2 regions of the Pseudoalteromonas sp. PAST1 genome follow, and region 2 is predicted to be linked to the other one. Evidence: predicted binding sites of a transcription regulator. Region 2 holds the regulator's gene; the other holds the start of a gene.

The links. The regulator sigma-54, encoded in region 2, starts transcription at its own class of promoters, with help from an activator protein. The targets are predictions, from matches to a motif close to GTTGGCACGNNNNTNGNNT.
Region 1: the regulator sigma-54 is predicted to act here: its motif matches at 3,126-3,144, upstream of L1272_RS15085 (BON domain-containing protein).

Annotation. Positions count from the first base shown of each region.
Region 1 covers NZ_JAKGBH010000030.1:43,649-48,505, reverse strand. The annotation lists gene L1272_RS15105 (methyl-accepting chemotaxis protein) at 1-1,859, shown strand, start outside; gene L1272_RS15100 (hypothetical protein) at 1,844-2,053, opposite strand; gene L1272_RS15095 (hypothetical protein) at 2,104-2,286, opposite strand; gene L1272_RS15090 (YqaE/Pmp3 family membrane protein) at 2,308-2,466, opposite strand; gene L1272_RS15085 (BON domain-containing protein) at 2,524-3,090, opposite strand; gene L1272_RS15080 (LiaF domain-containing protein) at 3,421-4,080, shown strand; gene L1272_RS15075 (hypothetical protein) at 4,231-4,389, shown strand; gene L1272_RS15070 (VOC family protein) at 4,398-4,814, opposite strand.
Region 2 covers NZ_JAKGBH010000022.1:12,889-17,745, forward strand. The annotation lists gene kdsC (3-deoxy-manno-octulosonate-8-phosphatase KdsC) at 1-429, shown strand, start outside; gene lptC (LPS export ABC transporter periplasmic protein LptC) at 426-980, shown strand; gene lptA (lipopolysaccharide transport periplasmic protein LptA) at 970-1,491, shown strand; gene lptB (LPS export ABC transporter ATP-binding protein) at 1,488-2,213, shown strand; gene L1272_RS12210 (RNA polymerase factor sigma-54) at 2,320-3,816, shown strand; gene hpf (ribosome hibernation promoting factor) at 3,843-4,130, shown strand; gene ptsN (PTS IIA-like nitrogen regulatory protein PtsN) at 4,134-4,586, shown strand; gene rapZ (RNase adapter RapZ) at 4,587-4,857, shown strand, end outside.

The DNA.
Region 1 (4,857 bases), on a different contig from region 2:
CAATGCAGGCCTATTTTGCCAAATACGGCAAAGTTGTCGAAACCTTTGTAACAAACCCGCATTTAGTTAACTGGTTCGATAACTGGACTCAGCGCGATCAAAGCTTAGATAGTCAGCCTGGTTACAGCAGCGTTAATCAAGATTTTGTTCGTATTAGTGGTAACGATGATAACATTTTATCAGCCTTCTTTGCTTCTGCGACCACAGGTGAGTACTTCAAAGAAAACGAACGTACCGCCACTTATAATGGCCAACCATATTACGCTTACAAACGTGGTTGGTGGCAAGATGCATTAAAAATTAATAAATTGTATGTTGGCCCTATTTCTGTTGATTTAACCACAGGTATCGCCTCTGCAGTTGTACAACAGCCAGTTTATAAACAAAACAAGCTTGTTGGTTTTGGTGGTGTTGATTTACAGCTTAATAATATCAACGACATGGTTGAAGCTATTCGATTTGATGGCCAAGGCTTTGGCTTTTTACTCGACAGTAACCAGAAAGTAGTGCACTTTTCAAAACGAACTGGACATAAACTATCTATCACAGACGAAGGCCCTAATGGCAAAGAAGGCTTAGATGCCCTCGAAAAGCAATTTAACGACACCTCGGGCTTTAGCGAATTAAACCGCGCGATGAAAAGCCAAAAAGAGGGTAGCAGCTTTGTCACATTCAAAGGCGAGCAATATTACGTTGTATACAATCGCCTTGAATTAGAAAGCCCTTACCTTGATTGGTATGTGGGTATTTTAATTCCGACCAGTATGATTGATGAGCCAGTAAATGATGCGGTGATGACAACCACAACATCCGTGATCATCATTCTTGCGATTATTATTGCGATGATCTTCTGGGCCACGCAAATGATCACCAAGCCGCTGACTAAACTCACTTACATCATGCGTGATATCGCATCAGGTGATGGCGATTTAACACAAAAAATCGAAATTAAGAGTCAGGATGAAGTAGGACAGCTTGCTCATCACATGAATACTTTCATCGATAAATTACGTGCAATGATGCTAAATACTGCAGCTCAAGCTGAGCAATTAAGCCAAGCCGCAGCCCAATTGAAAACCGTATCGCAAAAAACCAATGATGAAATTCAGCAAGAAAAGCAACAAGTTGATAGCGTAAGTGCGGCAGTAACCGAAATGGCCTCAACTGTTCTCGAAATTTCACGTAACGCGCAACATACCAATAATGCAGCTGAAGAAGTGCAAACCATTACCGCAGATGGCACCAAGCGCTCAACTCAAGCTCAGTCAGTCATGACCGCTCTTGCAAGTCACATTGGTGAAGCGTCTAAAGTCGTTGCGGGTCTTGAGCAAGAAAGTGGCAATATCGGCGCGGTGGTTGATGTTATCAACTCAATCGCTGAGCAAACCAACTTACTGGCACTTAACGCGGCGATAGAAGCAGCCCGTGCTGGCGAGCAAGGCCGAGGTTTCGCAGTTGTTGCTGATGAAGTTCGTTCACTAGCAAGCAGAACGCAAGAGTCAACAGATGATATTCGCAACATGATCAGCCGTTTACAGCAAATTGCCCAACAAGCATCGACCATGATGCAACAAGGTCAAGAGCGTGCTGAAGGCTCAGTTGAGCAAACACAAATTGTATTGCAAGCATTGCAAGATATCGCGCAATCTGTGACAAATGTACAAGATCAAAGTCATCAAATTGCGACTTCGACAGAGCAGCAAACTGTGGTTGCAGAAGATATTAACAATAGCTTGGCAGCGATTAATCACTTAGTGAATAGCACTGCGGATCATGCCCATGAATTGGCGGATGAAGCACGTGATTTGAATGAGTTAGCAGAGTCTCTAAATAAGACAGTAAATCAATTTAAGTTATAAAGATAAATTGCTGAAGTAGTTAAAAACCCGATGTCACCTGAAGATGACATCGGGTTTTTATCGTCAGCCTTCCCTGTTAATCGTGGCGCAACCGCTTTCGCGTGTTCCATAAATTCGTGCCACTGTTGCTTGTTCCATAAAGCAACTCCATTATTGGTCAATCCTTGTTTTGATTGCGTTTGTACTTGTTCCATATAGTCTCCTCCTTACGCTAGCTTCATCCGTTTGGGCTCCAAGCCTAAGCTTAATCCTTGCTGTCATCTCCATTCACCTTATCCATAAAGCGTTGCCATTGTGCGCTACTCCATAACGCCTTGTTACTTCCTTGTTGTCCTTTGTGCTTAGTTACATTATCCATACTGTAAACTCCTTGCGCTTTATCGTCCGTTACTCCTACAGCCCTTCCTTGCTGTGCTCCATTACCCATCCTTGTAGATTAATGCGGTGATTATCGCTTAGCGATGATATACACAGCATGAATCAAACCTGGAATATACCCTAATAGAGTTAAAAGAATATTAATCCAGAACTGCGCACCTAAACCTACCTGTAAAAATACGCCGAGAGGTGGAATTAAAACCGATAAAATAATACGTATTAAATCCATGACTCACTCCTTGAAAAAGATAAGCCCAGCCAAAGCTGGGCTATATAGGGCTTGCTATTATTCAGCAACAATCGTTAATTCATCGATTACTTTGCGAACATCTTCAGCGTTTTCAGCAATGCTTACCGCTAATTGCTTTTCTGCATCAGACTCAACAGTACCTTTTAGTGTTACTACACCGTTGTCGGTATCAACATCGATATCTGTACCACCTACTTCTGAGTTAAATAAATAACGTGTGGTGATTACAGTACTGATTTTTGCATCGGTTAAGTCGCTTTCTGCAGAATCAGCTTTGTCTGATTTCATGTGCTTAGCTTTAATGTTTTTAACAACCGTTAGTTTGTTATCAACAGAGCTAACACCGTCTAGGCTAAGAACTAACTCTTCAGCAAGCTCTTTATCTAATTCGCTATCAACTTTACCTGTAAGTACAACCTTGCCATTCGTTACATCAGTGTTGATGTCAAAGTTGTTAAGGTTTGTGTTCATAAGAAGCACAGTTTCCGCCTTACCATCAATCCAAGCATCTTTACTTTCATTTTCCCAGCTGCTTGCCTGAGCTGACATGCTAGTTGCACCAATTACTAAAGCCGCAATCATAGATTTGTTAAAAGTGTTCATAATCTTTCTCCTTTTGATTAAAGACAGTTTAAGTAATGCGACTATGATGCCAACTATTTATTCTTTAAATTTCAGTAGGTTAAACACCTATTCAGCGGTGATTTATATTCATTTCGGTAAAGATTTACAAGCTGCTCGGTAAGATGTTCACAATGTTGCAAAAATAACCATTTAGTTGCTGATTTTATTAATCTGTGGTTAATTTAACGAAATTGCTTATTCGTCTAAAAAGACAACCTCATGATTTATAAAGAAATAAAATCTGGCCTAAGCTTTGCTTTGTAATTAATAACTAAAGAATCACCTTTAAAATCACAACAGGGAACTACCATGGCCGTTAAACTTGAAGACCGCCCAATCGATCAAGTAAGAGAAGAAGTCATTGATCAACTCATTTATAACTACAGTCATGCTGTTATTTCAGCCGAAGCATTTGAACGCCGCCTAGATCAGGCAATGGAAGCCACCAGCAACGAAGTACTGGTTGAGCTTGTTGCTGATTTAGATCTGAAAGCGGATATTGACTACAAATCGCAAAAGCATGCGCAATTTAAACCTCACTACAGCCACAGCAGCGACAACGAAAGCCTGCAGCTTCGTAGTATTTTGGGTTCAAATGAGCGCAGCGGCCAATGGGTAGTACCAAAAGAAATTCACCTCACAAACTGCTTAGGTTCAATTGAACTCGACTTTAGCGAAGCGATTTTCCAACATCAGCATGTCACCATTTACGTGAACTGTACTTTAGGTAACGATGAAATCTACGTGCCAGAACATGTTAATGTGGTATCTAAATTATTTAGCGTGATTGGTAGTGTAGAGAATAAATCAGTTGCCTTAAACAAAGGCCAAGGCCCAACCATCACTATTGAAGGTAATGTATGGCTAGGCTCTGTCGAGATTTCAGTTAAACGTACCATGAAAGAAAAGTTCATCAGCTTCGCCAACAGCCTAAAAGCCAGTTGGAAAGAGATGAATAAGATGCAGTAAAGTTGTGAGGTGCGGTTATGCAATGTAAGTCGTCATTTATGGCGACAAGATATTACATACGTTTCATCAATGACGCGCTAAAGCACGACCTACAAGAATGCGCGCGAAATAAATTTCACGCCTACATCAAACGTGGGAACGGCTTTAGCCGTGAATAAAGTAAAGCTGTTCGGCGTTAAAGCGACCCTACACCGTAGGCGTCACGCTTGCTTGGCGCGTCGTACATACAACGCCATTCCATCAATCAATCAATCAATGCCTGACCTACAAACAACACCGCTCGGCTCAAAACTGACAGCTGAAAGCTGACAGCTCCCTCACAAGTCATTATTCCTCTCACTCGGGATATCACTAAAATACTCTACAAACTCAACTTCAAAACCTGCAGGGTCGATGAAATATACATTTTTACGGTAAGGGTTTTCTGGGCCGTGTTTATCAACTTCATAACCAGCCGAAACCAGGCGTTCAACTATGGCATTAATATCGTTTGTCACATAGGCAAAATGAGCAAGTCCTACTTGGTGGCCGGCTAAATCACGGTTTTCTGCTTCACCGTTATCACTCAGTGCGAGATATTGGTAATCATCACCAAAGTGCAGCCACTTGCGCGGTTTGCCCGACCATTTGCTATCGCCTTGGCTACGCACACGCCAGTGCGGGAATGCGGCTTTATAAAAGTGCAGCATGGCATCAACATTACTAACAACAAGGTTTACGTGCTCTAAATACATTGTAGTTTTCCTTTTTATTTTTAAACTGCCACCAAGATAAAAC
Region 2 (4,857 bases):
AATGGCGAAGAGCTTAAAGCATTCAATACTAAAGATGGTTTTGGTATTAAAGCACTCACTAATAGTGGCTTTGAAGTGGCAGTGATTACTGGCCGCCATTCACAAATAGTTCAGCAGCGAATGACTAGCCTAACAGTTCAGCACATTTATCAGGGACAAGAAGATAAGCTGATTGCTTATCAAGAGTTAAAGGATAAACTGGGGCTGACAGATGAACAGATTGCCTATATTGGTGATGATGGTCCAGACTTACCAGTTATGGAAAAAGTTGGCTTTGCTGTCGCAGTAAACGATGCACACCCGCTTATCAAGAAGCTGGCTCATTACACCACATTATTACCGGGTGGCTTTGGAGCCGTGCGTGAATTAACTGATTTACTGATGTTAGAAAACGGCAAGCCGTTAACTAGCGATGGAACCAGCGCATGAATATAGCCCGTATTTTACTGAGTATTGTTTTTGTCTGTTGCATGGTGTGGTTATGGTACCCGTACTTTAACCAGTCAACTGATACAATAACTAGTGAAGACGAGATCATCGCAACGCCTGATTACACTGCCGTTGCTCTAAAGCAAACAGCTTATGACGAGCAAGGTAAAATTAGTCATAAAGTGGCAGCTGCAAAAATGGAGTTGTATCAACAATTAGGGTTTACCTTTTTTGAACAACCTATTTTTACTATTTATAGCGATCAGCAAGTTTGGCAAGTAAGAGCCAAAGAAGCTACTTTATACGAAAATGATCAGCTGATTTTTGAAGGGGATGTAGTTGCTAAAAACTTAACCCATAACGGTATGATCGAAGATATAAAAGCAGAAAATATTAATGTCGACATTGATAAAATGACGATGTTTTCAAAGCAACCTGTAACACTAACAGGACCGAATTTAAAAATTACCGGTAAAGGCTTAAAAGCCGATTTAAAAGCCGAAATTGTTGAGTTAACTAACCATACACGAACCATATACTATGACCAATAAACTGAAGAAATTACTCCTGATCCCAAGCTTATTGATTGCCTTTTCGGGCGCAGCTGCCGAGCAAACAGGCGCTCAAATTAGCATTAGCTCAGATCGCCAAGTCGGTAAACTAAAAGATGGCGTTGGCATATTCGAAGGTAACGTAGAGATCGTGCATGGTGATCGTCGCATTACAGCAGAGCGACTTGAGGCACATGGCGGTGACACCGAAGGTACAGTCGAATTAATTATCGCTACAGGCAAACCAGCTTACTTCGAAGAAAAGCAAGCTGATGGTACCGTGATGAGCGCCAGCGCCGAAGAAGTTCGTTATGATGTTGCGAAACGCTTCTTAACACTCAATGGCGAAGCTGAAGTCACTCAAGCGGGTCAAAAAGTAACGGCAAAAAGCATTACCTATGATATGGCTCAACAGCTGATCAGCGCAGAAAAAGACGAAAACTCAACAGATCGTGTACACACTATTTTAGTGCCTGTAGAAAATAAAAAAGACGATAAAGGCCAACCATGAGCACATTAAAAGCAGAGCTTTTAGCTAAAAGCTACAAAGGCCGCCAAGTGGTTAAAAATGTCGGTCTTGAAGTTGAAGCGGGCAGTATTGTTGGCTTGTTAGGGCCAAATGGTGCTGGTAAAACAACGACCTTCTATATGATTGTAGGCCTCGTACCAAGCGACAAAGGAAAAATAAGCATCGATGATAACGATATCACGCTTTTGCCAATGCACAGCCGTGCGCGCTTAGGTATTGGTTATCTACCACAAGAGTCGTCTATTTTTCGAAAATTAACAGTTTACCAAAACTTGATGGCCATATTAGAGACCCGCAAAGATCTTAACAAAACAACGCGCGAAGAGACGCTTAACAACTTATTAGATGAATTTAGCATTCAACATATTCGCGATAGCCAAGGTATGGCACTGTCAGGTGGTGAACGACGCCGCGTTGAAATTGCACGTGCATTAGCCGCTAATCCTAAATTTATCCTTTTAGATGAGCCTTTTGCTGGTGTTGATCCTATTTCAGTGTTAGATATAAAGAAAATTATTGAGCACCTAAAAAATCGTGGTATTGGTGTACTTATTACTGACCATAATGTTCGAGAAACCCTTGATGTTTGTGAAAAAGCCTACATTGTTTCTCATGGGGAGCTAATTGCATCAGGCACACCTGAGCACGTATTAGCTGACCAAACTGTACGTGATGTTTATCTAGGCGAGCAATTCAGGCTGTAACCATTACGCCACCGACTAGAGCATCTGCTAGACTTATACAATGACAATAAATCGATAACAGTGTCCTCACCGTTACCGATAACTTAAAAAGGATTGTTAGGGATACATGAGGCAATCATTACAGCTGCGCATGGGCCAGCAACTTACAATGACTCCACAACTGCAACAAGCCATTCGCTTGTTGCAGCTCAGTACATTGGATCTCCAGCAAGAAATTCAAGAAGCGCTTGATAGTAATCCTCTGCTTGAAGTGGAAGAAGCGGATTACAACGAAGAAAGCATCGGTAAGAATGAGCAAAAAGCGGAGTCTGACGATGTACAAGTCAGCGCGTCTGCCGACGAAGCACCTAGCGAATTCGAGCAAGAAAGCAGTGATGCTCTGAGTAAGGATACGGTTAGCGATGACTTAGCTATGGATGTTACGTGGGATGAGTACATGAGTGCCGCCCCATCAACATCGTCTGGGCCAATGCCTGAAGACGAGTCTATTTACCAAGGTGCTTCAACAGAAACACTGCAAGAATATTTAATGTGGCAACTACAGCTCACACCATTTAGTCCTACCGATGAAGCGATTGCCGTTGCCATCGTTGAAGCTATCGATGACTCAGGTATTTTAACGGTTAGCTGCGAAGATATTGTCGAAAGCTTTAATCAAAATAATGATGAAGAAGAAATCGAACTCGATGAAGTTGAAGCTGTCTTAAAAAGAATACAGTTATTCGATCCAGTTGGTATCGGCGCCCGAAGTTTACAAGAGTGCCTGTGTATACAACTTCGTCAATTCGATGCCAATACGCCATATTTAGCTGAAACTAAAATGGTTTTATCTGAGCATATCGAATTATTAGCAAGTCGCGACTATCGCACTTTAATGAAAAAGACTAAGCTTAAAGAAAACGAGCTTAAAGAAGTGATGACGCTCATTCACAGCTTAAATCCTAAGCCTGCGGATAGCATAGTACGCGAAGAATCTGAGTACGTCATACCCGATGTATCAGTGAAAAAAGTGAAAGGCCGCTGGGTAGTCGAGTTAAACCCAGATTGTATGCCAAAAATTAGAGTGAATAGCCAATATGCAGCGATGTCTCGCTCTGTTAAATCAAGTAGCGACAGCCAATTTATTCGTTCTCACTTACAAGAAGCAAAGTGGTTTATTAAGAGCTTAGAAAGCCGTAACGATACTTTACTAAAAGTGACCAACTGTATCGTGCAACAACAGCAAGCTTTCTTTGAACATGGCCCAGAAGCAATGAAGCCAATGGTGCTAAACGATGTCGCTGAAATGGTCGAAATGCATGAATCGACGATTTCTCGGGTTACAACACAAAAATATATGCATACCCCAAGGGGAATTTTTGAGTTGAAATATTTCTTCTCAAGCCATGTCAGCACCGAAAATGGTGGTGAGTGTTCTTCTACAGCAATTCGCGCTTTAATCAAGAAGTTAGTTGCTGCAGAAAACTCGGTTAAACCATTGAGTGATAGCAAAATTGCAGATATATTGGCTGAGCAAGGAATTAAAGTAGCTAGACGTACAATTGCAAAATATCGTGAGTCTCTAGCAATACCTCCGTCTAATCAGCGTAAAAGTCTGATTTAGACGTTTTACATAGAAGGAAAATGCTTATGCAACTAAATTTAACTGGTCGTCACGTAGAAGTCACTGATTCATTAAGAGACTATGTAAACACTAAGTTCGCAAAACTAGAAAGGCATTTTGATCATATTAATAATGTTCATGTCATTTTAGATGTAGAAAAATTAAGCCAAAAAGCAGAAGCAACTTTACATGTAAACGGAGGCGAGTTGTTCGCTTCTACAGAACATCAAGATATGTACGCAGCAATTGACTCATTGATCGATAAACTTGATCGCCAAGTCATTAAGCATAAAGAGAAATTAGCTCGACATTAAATTATGAAACTTAGTTCACTTACTAATCAGGACTGCAGCAAAGCTGCGGTCCTTTTTAATAGCAAAAAAAGAATTCTTGAGTATATTAGCGAGTTAGCTCACCAGCAGTTTCCTCATTTATCTCAACAAGATATCCTAGATGCTTTTCTGAACAGGGAAAAGTTAGGTAGTACAGGTATCGGCCGAGGAATAGCTATTCCCCACGGTCGAATGAGTGGTGCTGATGAACCTCATGCATTTATTATTGTCAGTGAATCTCCCATCAATTTTGATGCGATAGACAATCGTCCCGTTGATATTTTTGTGGCACTCATCGTACCAGAGGGCGATTGCCAGTTGCACTTGAAGACCTTGTCAACAATTGCTGATAGACTTAAAGATAAAGATTTTTGTAAACAGTTGCGAAGTGCTACAAGCGATCAGCAACTATTTCAAGTAATTGCATCAGAGGCATAAATGGAATTAATAATTATCAGCGGTCGCTCAGGCTCGGGGAAATCGGTCGCTTTACGAGTTCTTGAAGACTTAGGCTACTACTGTGTTGATAATATTCCTGTCAACCTACTGCCTTCGCTCGTGCGAAGTGTTTCTGATAATTATGACAAAATTGCCGTCAGTATCGACGTACGTAACTTACCGAAAGAGCAGCAAGAGTTTAATGATATTCTTGAGTACCTGCCAGGTTTTGCAAACCCAACACTATTCTACCTAGATAGTGATGATCAAA